Regions from separate parts of the Hydrogenophaga sp. ZJX-1 genome, predicted to be linked through region 1. Evidence: predicted binding sites of a transcription regulator. Region 1 holds the regulator's gene; each other region holds the start of a gene.
The links. The regulator HrcA, encoded in region 1, represses chaperone genes, less so after heat shock. The targets are predictions, from matches to a motif close to TTAGCACTCNNNNNNNNNGAGTGCTAA.
Positions count from the first base shown of each region.

Region 1 (4,183 bases):
CCGCCACCACCTCAAGACACTGGCGCAGGAGAAGTCGAACGAACTGGGCGAACGCATGCTGGGTCAGGCCCTGCGCTCCGAAGGCATCGCACCTCTGCCGACCGAAGACGGCCCCTACAAGGCCACCTGGGAAAAGCTGCTGCGCTTCACCGGCAACAAGACGCGCAGTGAACTGCTGTCGGACATCGGCATGGGCAAGCGCATCGCCAGCATGGTGGGCAAGAAGCTCGCGGTGCTGCTGGCAGAAACCGGGCTCAAGCCCGACGCCTTGCTGATCAGCACCGAACGCTACGCCAGCGGAGAAGACGAATCGGTCTCCCAGGGCGTGGTCAGCCTGGACGGCAGCGAAGGCCTGTCGGTGCAATACGCCCCGTGCTGCAAGCCCATTCCGGGGGACCGCATCGTGGGCTATCTGGGACGTGGCGAAGGCCTGACGGTACACGCCGAAGACTGCCCCACGGGCAAACGCCTGCTCGCGCGCGACAGCGAGCGTTTCCTGCAGGTGGAGTGGGCCGACGAACCGGTGCGCCCGTTCGAAACCATGGTGCTCGTCACCGTGACCAACGGCAAAGGCGTGCTGGCGCGTGTGGCTTCGGCCATCGCTGCGGCCGAAGCCGACATCACCCACGTGGACATGGGCGACGAACCCGCCCAGACCGCCACCGACATCCGGTTCTCGATTTCGGTGCGCGACCGCCAGCACCTGGCCGACGTGCTGCGCAGCCTCAAACGCACCACCTCGGTCCTCAAGGCCCAGCGCTTCAAGCCCTGACAACCCCGCCGGGCTCAGGTTGGTGCCGGGTATTCCACCGACAGGATCTCCAGTTCCTGCGACCCGCCCGGCACGACCAGACGCACGACGTCGCCCACACGGGCCTTGAGCAGGGCCCGCGCCACCGGTGAAACCCAGCTGATCTGACCCTGGGCGCTGTCGGCCTCATCCACACCCAGGATGGTGACGGTGGTTTCAGCACCCGACCCGTCGGCATAGCAGACCGTGGCACCAAAAAACACCTGCTCACCCCCATGGTGCATCGACGAATCGACCACCTCGGCGATCTCCAGGCGCTGGGTCAGAAAGCGGATGCGGCGGTCGATCTCGCGCAGGCGTTTCTTGCCATAGAGGTAATCGCCGTTTTCGGAGCGGTCGCCGTTGCTGGCCGCCCAGTGCACGATCTCCACGATCCTGGGGCGCTCGTCGTCGATCAGGGTGAACAGTTCGCTGCGCAGCCGTTCGTAGCCTGCGCGGGTGATGTAGTTGATGCCGCTGGGTGCCGGGGCTGGAGCCGGCAGGTCGTCACCGTCCTGCCCGTCCTGGGAATCGGACTCGCGGGTGAAAGCCTTGCTCATGAATGCGGGGCTCCTGGTCGATGGATGCGACAGAAACGAAAAAGCCTGCAGCTTTTGGCTGCAGGCTTTCCATTTGGTGCGGCTGGCAGGAATTGAACCCACGACCCCTTGGTTCGTAGCCAAGTACTCTATCCAGCTGAGCTACAGCCGCTAAGCTTTGAATTATAGCACGGGTTTTTTGGTAGGCCGTGTTGGACTTGAACCAACGACCAAAGGATTATGAGTCCTCTGCTCTAACCAACTGAGCTAACGGCCCACAAAGCGACGATTGTAGGGGCTGGCCACCGGCTTCAGCCGGGCTTGCCATGGCTCAGGGCGTTGCTCACCAGCTTGGCCGTCACGTCGACGATCTGGATCATGCGGTCGTAGGGCATGCGTTGCGGGCCAATCACACCCAGCGTGCCCACCACCTGGCCGTCCACCTCGTAGGGAGCGGTGACCACCGACAGGGCTTCAAAAGGCACCACCTGGCTCTCGCCACCGATGTAGATGCGCACCCCGTCGGCCTGCGCCGACACATCCAGCAGGCGGATGAGTTGCGTCTTCTGCTCGAACAGGTCGAACATGCGCCGCAGGTTGCCCATGTCGCTGGAAAACTCGCTCACCGACAGCAGGTTCCGCTCACCCGACACCACCACTTCGTCCTGCTCTCCCTTGGCGTCCTCACCAATGTCCACCGCGGCCTGCATGAGCGAGGCGATCTCGCCCCGCAAGGCATCCACTTCCACCTTCAGGCGCGCCCGCACCTCCTCCATCGTCAGCCCCGAGTAGTGGGCATTGAGGAAGTTGGCCGCCTCCTGCAACTGGGTCTGGCTGAAGTTCACCTGGGTGTGGATGATGCGGTTCTGCACATCGCCATCGGGCGACACCAGGATCACCAGCACGCGGCGTTCGGACAGGCTCAGGAATTCGATGTGCCGGAACACCGAGGCGCGCCGCGGCGCCATCACGACGCCCACAAAGTGCGACAGGCTGGACAACATCTGGGCCGCGTTGCTGATGACGCGCTGGGGCTGCCCGGCTTCGATGCCGTGCGTCCCCATGTCGCTCACCGGGGAGAACCCTTCCCGCCGCACCGTGAGCATCGTGTCGACAAAAAGCCGGTAGCCCCGCGCCGTGGGAATGCGGCCCGCCGAAGTGTGCGGGCTCGCGATGAGACCCAGTTCTTCCAGGTCGCTCATGACGTTGCGGATGGTGGCCGGCGAAAGCTCCAGCCCCGCGGCCTTGGCCAACGTGCGCGAACCCACGGGCTGCCCGTCGGCGATGTATCGCTCGACGAGAGCCTTGAGCAGCAGTTTGGCGCGGTCATCCAGCATGCAGCCATTCTAAGGATGTGCAGCGACCCGACACGGTCCGGTGCGTTTTGTACACAACAACTGTATTCACTGGCACACGAATTGCTGAAAGCAACGAAAGGCCATCTGTAGCGCCGTTTCGTGCACCAAGGGTTTCCAAACGCCCTTCGCTGGTGCAGCACGCAGATGGCTTTTGACATGCCCCCAACCTGTTGTTCATCTGGAGAAAACTCTCATGCAATCTGCTTTCAAACATCTGGCCCTCGGCTCGGCCGTCTTCCTGACCGCACTCGGCGCGCAGGCCCAGAGCTCGGTGTCGGTCTACGGCCTGCTCGACCTCAGCATGGGCTCGACCAAGGCGCCGGGGGGTTCATCGGTCAAGTCTGTTGACAGCGGCAAGATGACCACCAGCTATTTCGGTTTTGGTGGCAAGGAAGATCTGGGCGGCGGTCTGTCGGCGGTGTTCAAGCTGGAGAGCTTCATGCGCACCACCACCGGTGCCCAGGGCCGCTTCGACGGCGACACCGCTTTCGCGCGCTCCGCCAACGTCGGCCTGTCCCACAAGGACTACGGCACGATGACCTTCGGGCGCAACACCACCGCGCTGTTCGTGTCCACGCTGATGTACAACGCCTTCGGCGACTCCTTCGGCTACTCCCCCAGCATCCGCCACTACTTCACCAGCGGCACCACCACCGGCGACACCGGCTGGAGCGACTCCTTTGCCTATGCCAGTCCGACCTTCGGCGGCGTGCGTTTCGGCCTCGCCGGTGCCAACAAGAACAGCGGCGCCACTGAAAGCAACGGCGGCAACTGGAGCGCCAACGTGGGCTACGGCGCTGGCCCGGTGTCGACCTCGCTCGTGGTCCAGCGTGTGAAGAAAGACGGCGCCAGCCCGGTGGCCGACACCCGCACCACCCAGCTCGGCGGCTCCTACGACTTCGGCGTGGTCAAGGCCTTTGCCCAGTACGGAGAAGTCGACAACCTGACAACAGCCAACACCTACAAGATCAGCGGCCTGGGCGCGCGCTTTCCCATCGGCGCCGGCGCGCTGCTGGCGCAGTGGGGTCAGATCAGCCCCGAGAGCGGCGCGGATCGCAAGACCCTGTCGCTGGGTTATGTGCACGCGTTGTCCAAGCGGACCGAGCTGTACGCCGTGGGCATGAACGACAAGGTCGAAGGCCTGTCCAGTGGCTCGGGCTACTCGCTGGGCATCCGCCACCGCTTCTGAGCCGGGTCGCTGCACAGCGCCTGAAAACAAGGGTTTTCAGGCGCTGCCGGCCTGTGCGGCTATGTTGTAATTTGCGCATGAGCCTGCACCCCGATACCCGTTCTGCGCCCGCCGCGGTCGCGCCGAACCTGCGTTTTTCGCACGTGGCCATCATTGGCAAATACCAGGCTCCCGGTTCGCGCGACGTGGTGGACGAAGTCGCCCACTTCCTGAACGACGAAGGCTGCGATGTCTCGCTGGAGCGCGATACCGCGCTCAACACCGGCCTGCGGCAATACCCCGCGCTGGACGTGCCCGCCATCGGTCA
Region 1 covers NZ_JBMBRA010000010.1:25,590-29,772, forward strand. Annotated here, with positions in the region: gene ACN5W5_RS22255 (RelA/SpoT family protein) at 1-772, shown strand, start outside; gene greB (transcription elongation factor GreB) at 787-1,350, opposite strand; tRNA gene ACN5W5_RS22265 (tRNA-Arg) at 1,425-1,501, opposite strand; tRNA gene ACN5W5_RS22270 (tRNA-Ile) at 1,530-1,606, opposite strand; gene hrcA (heat-inducible transcriptional repressor HrcA) at 1,641-2,666, opposite strand; gene ACN5W5_RS22280 (porin) at 2,881-3,876, shown strand; gene ACN5W5_RS22285 (NAD kinase) at 3,954-4,183, shown strand, end outside.

Region 2 (4,183 bases), on a different contig from region 1:
CAGCGGGAGCAGAACAAACTCGGCCGAACCGTTCAGCTGCGGTGCGTTGGGCCACAGAAATTGACCTCCGACCCCCAGAGACGCCGCCAGCGACAGCCCGAGCAAGGTGATGTAGATGGCGTAGGCCCCGAAGCTGGTGTCCCGGAACACCAGCCCGTTGACGACCGCGATGGCTGTCAGCAGCATGGCCATGCCAAAATACCCACCAAGCAGGAACTGCTGCACCATGCGTTGCTCGCGCAAGCGGCTGTGGCTGTGCACGACCAGCTCACCCGAAAACGGGACCCGCGCGTGCTGGATCCGCACCCAGTAGGTCACCGGGCCGTCCACACGGGGTTCCAGCGCAAACACCGGATAGCGGTCGGGCGACGCCCAGTCCTTCACTGGCACGCTGTCGCCCGCGTGCTGTTCCAGCCAGCTGCCGTCGGCGCGCTGGTTGTGCAGGCTGATGCGATCTGTGCCCGAGCGGGCCAACTCCAGCTCCCAGTGTGAACGGCTGTCTTGCGTCCAGGCCTCGAACCGCACCCACAGCGCCGCATCGCCGGTGAGGCGCACGCGGTGCAGGCTGTCGCGCACCACAAAGGGCAGTTCAGCGTACCGCTGCGCGACCTCCTGCACGCTGGCTTGGCCCGACGCATCCACCCACCAGGTGCTGCGCCCCGCCAGCGGCACGCTGGACTGCTCGCCGTTGAGCACCACCACCGGGGTGGAGCTGCTGCCGGGGGTGTGCGCAGCGAAGGCACCGCCCGATGACGACAGCGCCAGCCAGACCAGACAGGCCAGCAGAAACAACCAGGCTCGCGGTCTGGAAAGAGGGGCGCTGGAGGTGAGATGTGCCTGGAGCGGGGTTGGCATGCCACGGATTGTGGCGTGCGGCTGGACGTGCGCAACGTGCAAAGTTGGCGTAGCCACTGCATATCGACGCGGTTGCAGCCGGTTGACCACAGCGCCAGACAGAAAAAAGCCCCGGACGGCACGGTGGCCATCCAGGGCTTTGCGTGAGCGTGGCGCCGCTGGCTTCAGGCGAAAGCGGCCAGCGCCTTGCGCATCTTCTTCATGGCCGCAACCTCGATCTGGCGCACGCGCTCGGCGCTCACCCCGTATTCGGCCGCCAGTTCGTGCAGCGTCATGCCACCCGAGCCGTCGTCGTTCACCTTGAGCCAGCGCTCGGTCACGATGCGGCGCGAACGGTCGTCGAGCTCGCTCATGGCGGTGGCGATGCCTTCGGTGGCCAGCACGTCGCGTTGGGCCGACTCGATCATCGCCGTGGGTTCGTGCGTCGCGTCGGCCAGGAAAGCAATGGGGCCGTAACTGTCTTCGCCGTCATCGCCTGGGCTCGGGTCCAGCACCACGTCGCCGCCGGAAAGCCGCGTTTCCATTTCGCGCACTTCTTCCGGCTTGACCTTGAGGTCGCGAGCGACCATGTCCACCTCGCCGTCAGAAAACGCTTCCCGGTGCGTGTCGCCGTCCAGCGCTTCGGCGCGGAAGCCCTGCTTCATCGAGCGCAGGTTGAAAAACAGTTTGCGCTGGGCCTTGGTGGTCGCCACCTTGACCATGCGCCAGTTCTTCAAGATGTACTCGTGGATCTCGGCCTTGATCCAGTGCATGGCGTAGCTCACCAGGCGCACGCCCTGTTCGGGATCGAAGCGCTTGACCGCTTTCATCAGGCCGACGTTGCCCTCCTGGATCAGGTCGCCGTGCGGCAGCCCATAACCCAGGTACTGACGGGCAATCGACACCACAAGCCGCAGGTGCGACATCACTAGCTGCCCGGCGGCGTCGATATCGTTGTGGTCGCGCAGGCGGCGCGCAGCGCCCTGTTCCTCTTCCAGCGTCAACAGCGGCATGCGGTTGACGGCCGAAATGTAGGCGTCCAGGTTGCCCACCGCGGGCAGCGTCAGCGAACGGCTCGCCCACGGGCTGGCCACGGCCAGTGTGGCGGATGGCAAGGCGTTGGGTGCAAGTAGTGCAGTGGTCATATAGAAGAACCCTCCTCAGGTTGGTCTTTCTCAAATATTAGCACTCCATATGAGTGAGTGCTAATTGAATAGTTCCATGGCCTCGATGCCAGGGGGCTATCGGGGGCTGAAGACCACCCGAGAGTGGGCCTTCAGCCGGGATGTCCATTTGTAAGTCGTTGATTAAAAACAACTTTCATCTCGTGTCGAGCGGCAGGAACATCGGGTCCGCAGGCGATGCCGGCGGCAATGCGGCGACGGGTGGCGGTGAGGGCAGTGGCATCGGACTGCCCGGGCGGCCCCAGAAGGTGAGGCCGGGTGGCGGAGACTGTGAGATTCGAACTCACGGACGGTTGCCCGTCGGCAGTTTTCAAGACTGCTGGTTTAAACCACTCACCCAAGTCTCCGGTTGCGGTTGTTGCGACCGGGATTTTAGCCTGTGGCCTGCCTGATCGCAGACCCAAGCCCGGGAATCAGGCGGTGGTCGTTTCGCTGGCCGGTGTTTTCTGGTGCAGCAGGCCACGGGTTTCGATGAAGCGCACCACCTCGGCCACGCCGTCCAGCGTCTTCAGGTTGGTCATGACCCAGGGGCGGCGCGCGCTGTCGGGCCGCATGCGGGCGGTGTCGGCCTTCATCACCTCCAGGTCGGCGCCCACGTGCGGGGCCAGGTCGGTCTTGTTGATGACAAAGAGGTCGCTCTTGGTGATGCCGGGTCCGCCCTTGCGCGGAATCTTCTCGCCCGCGGCGACGTCGATCACGTAGATGGTGAGGTCGCTCAGTTCGGGGCTGAAGGTGGCGGCGAGGTTGTCGCCACCGCTCTCCACGAACACGATGTCGGCATTGGGGTGTTCCGCCAGCATGCGGTCGATGGCCTCGAGGTTGATGGAACAGTCTTCGCGAATGGCGGTGTGCGGGCAGCCACCGGTTTCCACGCCCATGATGCGGTCCGCCGGCAGCGCGCCGCTGACGGTCAGCAGGCGCTGGTCTTCCTTGGTGTAGATGTCGTTGGTGATGGCGATCAGGTCGTATTGATCGCGCATGGCCTTGCACAGCATTTCGAGCAACGTGGTCTTGCCGGACCCGACGGGGCCACCGATGCCCACCCGCAGCGGGGGCAGGTGCTTGGTGCGGTTCGGGATGTGGTGCAGGGCGCTCATGGGATGTACCTTGGTGGGGGCTTCGACAGGCTCAGCCCGAAAGGGGAAAGTCAGGACCTGAAGAGTCTGGAGTATTGGACTTCGTGGCGCGCCGAGTGGATGGCCAGCAGGGGCGTGAAGGCCTGGCGTGTGTCGTCGGTCAATCCGAGCGCGTGGTCCACCGCGGTCGGGATTTCGCGCGCCAGCCGCGCCAGCATGCGCTGGCCCGCGCTTTGGCCCAGCGGCACGGATTTGATGGCCGCCTGCACCATGTTTTCGGCCCAGCCGAAGGCGAAACCGATCAGGCTGTCGCGCACGCTGGCGTCGGTGTTGGCGGCGCCACAGGCCATGGCCACGGGGTAGCTGGCGGGGTTGAGTGCAGCCGACTGCAGGCGCTGAAACACGCCCGCGCCGAGTTCGCCCAGGTTGCGCGCCCACTCCAGCAGCGAGCGCCCCATCTGTTCGGTCTGCAAGCGGAACTCCGACGTTTCCCGGGTCTGCAGGACCCAGGCGTTGAGTGCCTGGATGCGGGCCAGATCGTCGATGCGCCAGGCAGGGATGGCCTGGGCCACCACGGCCAGGTCGGTCCTGCCCAGGCCCAGGTGGAGCTGGTCGATGAGCCATCGGGCCGCGCTGGCCTCGTCGCTCACCAGGCCCGCGTCGACCGCGGCTTCCAGACCTTCCGAGTAGGAGAAGCCGCCCACTGGCAAGGCCGGTGAGGCCAGCCACAGGATCTGCAGCAAACCCGCGGCCGAGCGCGGCGACGAGCCGGCGCTGGCCTCAGCCGTGTCCATGTCCAGCGGCGTGATCGTGTCCGTGGGCATGGTGCGCGTGCGCATGGTGGTCGCCATGGGCATGGCCGCGCCCGCTGGCGTGCTGCTGCCCGTAGGCGCCGCTCTCGGGTTCGAACGGCTCGCGCACCTCGGCCACGGTGAGGTGCATCGCGCGCAACATGTCAGCCAGCACATGATCGGGCTCGATCTTCAGGTGGTCGGGCTGCAGTTCGATGGGCACGTGCCGGTTGCCCAGGTGGTAGGCGGCGCGCATGAGGTCGAAGGCGCCGCTGTGTTCGTGGTGATGATCGTGCGC
Region 2 covers NZ_JBMBRA010000003.1:283,082-287,264, reverse strand. Annotated here, with positions in the region: gene ACN5W5_RS10175 (sensor domain-containing diguanylate cyclase) at 1-855, opposite strand, end outside; gene rpoH (RNA polymerase sigma factor RpoH) at 1,020-1,979, opposite strand; tRNA gene ACN5W5_RS10165 (tRNA-Ser) at 2,278-2,365, opposite strand; gene ureG (urease accessory protein UreG) at 2,432-3,115, opposite strand; gene ACN5W5_RS10155 (urease accessory protein UreF) at 3,166-3,888, opposite strand; gene ureE (urease accessory protein UreE) at 3,875-4,183, opposite strand, start outside.
Region 2: rpoH (RNA polymerase sigma factor RpoH) is a predicted target of HrcA. The motif match lies at 2,017-2,043, and genes of this name have one in related genera.

Region 3 (4,183 bases), on a different contig from region 1:
ACAACCTGTTTGTGATGTTCCAGCGGCAACACCACTCCATGGACTTCGAAGGCAATGGCACCGGCCTTGCGCTGTCCCAACGCATCATCGAGCGCCACGCCGGCCGCATCTGGGCCGAAACGGCGCCCGGTGAAGGCTGCACCTTCTACTTCACCCTGCCTTTCGAGGGTCTGGAACACGAGCTGGAATTTCCCAAGTCGTCACTCGCGGAACTGGCGATCTGACGATACGAGATCCTGGAACCGACGGGTTCACGTCACCACAATGGGTGCGTGAACCCGGCCGATCTCACCACGATTCCCTTTCCATTCGTGCAGAGCCTGTTCGCCCTGCATGGGCAAACCGTCATCGGCGTCGGCCGCGGCCTCGGGGCTGTCCATGACCCGCGCTCTGGCCGCCGAACCCGGGCCTGAGGGCATCAGCGTCACCGCCATCTCACCGGGCTACTACGCGACCGCGACCAACAGCGCGACAAGACACCCAGACGCTGGCCTGGCTGCGCCAACGCAGCTCGCTCGTTCGCTGGGGGCAACCCGATGAAATCGCCGGGGTGGCCGCGTTCCTGGCGAGTCCCGCGGCCAGTTGCGTCACTGGCTTGGTACTCATGGTGGAAGGTGGCCACCTCGCTCACTTCTGAGACCGGTCACAGGCCGCCCCACAACAGACTGCAGACGGCCCGGTCAAAACGTTGTCAGCGCGGCACCAGGAAGACCGATTTTTCGTCGAGCTGGATCGCTGCCTCAGTGGTGGACTGCAGCTTGAACACGATGGGGTGCGAACCACTGGACGCACCCGGTGGCACCTGCACCCGCACAGCCAGGGTGCGCACCTCGGTCGGCAACACCTCGACCCTGGTTTCGGAAGCGATCACGATGCCATCCATACCGTCCACGCCCAGTTGCACCACCTGTTTTGCTTCGGTGGCGTTCATGATCTGCAGCCGGAACACGTTTTCGATGCGGCCCTGTTCGACCATGCGGGCGAGTGCGCCACGGTCCCGGATCACGTCCACCTTCATCGGCACGCGCCTGTAAAGGCTCACCCCGACGGCGATGGCGATGGCGGTCAGCACCGTGGTGTAGATCAGCACCCGAGGGCGCAGCGCCCGGCGGATGATCTGCGCCTTGTCCCAGCCACTGGTCATGGCGTTTTGCGTGGAGTACTTGACCAGGCCGCGCGCATAGCCAAACTTGTCCATCACTTCGTCGCACACGTCAGCACAGGCGCCGCAACCGATGCACTCGTACTGCAAGCCCTTGCGGATGTCGATGCCGGTGGGGCAGACCTGCACGCACAAGGTGCAGTCCACACACGAACCGAGGCCTTTTTCTTTCGGGTCCACCTTCTTGCCCCGCGAGCCACGTGGTTCACCGCGGGCGGTGTCGTAGGTGACGATCAGGGTGTCCTTGTCAAACATGGCACTCTGGAAGCGTGCATAGGGGCACATGTATTTGCACACCTGCTCGCGCATGAACCCGGCGTTGCCGTAGGTGGCAAAGCCGTAGAAAAAGATCCAGAAGGTCTGCCAGGCGCCCAGCGTACCGGATACCACGTCAGCCGCCTGACCACGGATGGGCGTGAAGTAGCCGACAAAGGTGAAACCGGTCCAGAGCGCAAACAGGATCCACGCGGTGTGCTTGATGGCCTTGCGGCCAGCCTTGGCGCCTGACAGCGGCGCCTCGTCCATCCGTATGCGGGCCGACCGATCACCCTCGATCTTTTTCTCGATCCACAGGAAAACCTCGGTGTAGACCGTCTGTGGGCAGGCGTAGCCACACCACAGGCGCCCGGCCACAGCCGTGAACAGGAAGAGCGAGAGCGCCGCCATCACCAGCAAACCGGTGAGGTAGATGAAATCCTGTGGGTAGAGCACCAGCCCACCCAGGTAGAACCGGCGTGACAGCAGGTCAAACAGGATGGCCTGGCGGCCGTTCCAGTTCAGCCAGGGCAGACCATAAAAAACGATCTGCGTGACCCATACCATGGCCCAGCGCCAGCGGGTGAAGAAGCCCGAGACCGAACGCGGGTGGATTTTCTTGTGCGATTCGTAGAGCGAAACCTCAAGCTCGCTGGGCTCGTCCTCGGGCACGGGGCCCAGGGGCTGGTTGGCGGTGGTCGTGGACATAGGTGCTTTCTTGCGGGTGCCGCTGTGTAGGGTGTTTGGCGTCGAACGCCAGACTGGTGTGCACACCGACCCCTGTTCCAAGAACCGTGCCAGTCCACGAAATCACCAAGAATCAAGGACTTGCAGCACCTGGTGGACAATTTTCGGATCTGAGAATCTGGAAGCACTGCCAGATTCGACAGTTAAACGACAGATATGGCGCCAGTTCATGAAAGCCCCCTGGACGGGGATAAAACCGCTGCGCCCCTTGAAATACCACCGAAGCGCCCTTATCATTAGCACTCGCTGGAGTGGAGTGCTAACACCTTGCTCCAAGTCGATCAGAGGCCATACCCGACCCTTGCGGTCGGTCTTGACCGACTGACCCAACCCCTCATCCGTTCAATCTCAGGAGATGCAATGAACCTTCGTCCTCTCGCCGATCGCGTGATCGTCAAACGTATCGACAGCGAAACCAAGACCGCTTCCGGCATCGTCATCCCCGACGCCGCTGCTGAAAAGCCCGACCAGGGCGAAATCCTGGCCGTCGGTCCCGGCAAGAAAAACGACAAAGGCGAACTGTCCGCCATGAACGTCAAGGTCGGCGACCGCGTTCTGTTCGGCAAATACAGCGGCCAGACCGTGAAGGTCGATGGCAACGAACTGCTGGTCATGAAAGAAGACGACCTGTTCGCAGTCGTCGAGAAGTAATTCTTCTCTCATCCATCCCCATTTACTGAATCCGGAGAAATCAACATGGCAGCAAAAGACGTCATTTTCGGCGGCGAAGCCCGCGCACGCATGGTCGAGGGTGTGAACATCCTGGCCAACGCGGTCAAGGTCACCCTGGGCCCCAAGGGTCGCAACGTGGTGCTCGAGCGCTCGTTCGGCGCCCCCACCGTGACCAAGGACGGTGTGTCCGTGGCCAAGGAAATCGAACTCAAGGACAAGCTCCAGAACATGGGCGCCCAGATGGTCAAGGAAGTCGCTTCCAAGACCTCGGACAACGCTGGCGACGGCACCACCACCGCCACCGTGCTGGCCCAGGCCATCGTGCGCGAAGGCATGAAGTACGTGGCCGCCGGCATGAACCCGATGGACCTGAAGCGCGGCATCGACAAGGCTGTGGAAGCCCTGATCGAAGAGCTGAAGAAGGCCTCCAAGGCCACCACGACCAGCAAGGAAATCGCCCAGGTCGGCTCCATCTCCGCCAACTCCGACTCCAGCATCGGCGACATCATCGCCAATGCCATGGACAAAGTGGGCAAAGAAGGCGTGATCACCGTGGAAGACGGCAAGTCGCTGCAAAACGAACTCGACGTCGTCGAAGGCATGCAGTTCGACCGCGGCTACCTGTCGCCCTACTTCATCAACAACCCGGAAAAGCAAGCTGCCCTGCTGGACAACCCCTTCGTACTGCTGTACGACAAGAAGGTCTCCAACATCCGTGACCTGCTGCCCACGCTGGAACAGGTCGCCAAGGCCGGCCGTCCGCTGCTGATCATTGCCGAAGACGTCGAAGGCGAAGCCCTGGCGACGCTGGTGGTCAACACCATCCGCGGCATCCTGAAGGTTGTCGCCGTCAAGGCCCCTGGCTTCGGCGACCGCCGCAAGGCCATGCTGGAAGACATCGCCATCCTGACCGGCGGCAAAGTGATCGCCGAAGAAGTCGGCATGACGCTGGAAAAAGTGACCCTGGCCGATCTGGGCTCGGCCAAGCGCATCGAAGTGGGCAAGGAAAACACCACCATCATCGACGGTGCCGGTGCTGCCGCTGACATCGAAGCCCGCGTGAAACAAGTGCGCGTGCAGATTGAAGAAGCCACCAGCGACTACGACCGCGAAAAGCTGCAAGAACGCGTGGCCAAGCTGGCCGGCGGTGTGGCCGTGATCAAGGTCGGCGCAGCCACCGAAGTCGAGATGAAGGAAAAGAAAGCCCGCGTCGAAGACGCCCTGCACGCCACGCGCGCTGCGGTGGAAGAAGGCATCGTGGCCGGTGGTGGCGTAGCCCTGCTGCGCGCACGCCAGGCCGCTGGTGTCATCAAGGGTGACAACGCTGACCAGGACGCCGGCATCAAG
Region 3 covers NZ_JBMBRA010000008.1:126,431-130,613, reverse strand. Annotated here, with positions in the region: gene ACN5W5_RS20610 (PAS domain-containing sensor histidine kinase) at 1-224, shown strand, start outside; gene ACN5W5_RS20605 (hypothetical protein) at 252-380, opposite strand; gene ACN5W5_RS20600 (SDR family oxidoreductase) at 410-637, shown strand; gene ccoG (cytochrome c oxidase accessory protein CcoG) at 692-2,125, opposite strand; gene ACN5W5_RS20590 (co-chaperone GroES) at 2,525-2,815, shown strand; gene groL (chaperonin GroEL) at 2,861-4,183, shown strand, end outside.
Region 3: ACN5W5_RS20590 (co-chaperone GroES) is a predicted target of HrcA. The motif match lies at 2,401-2,427, and genes of this name have one in related genera.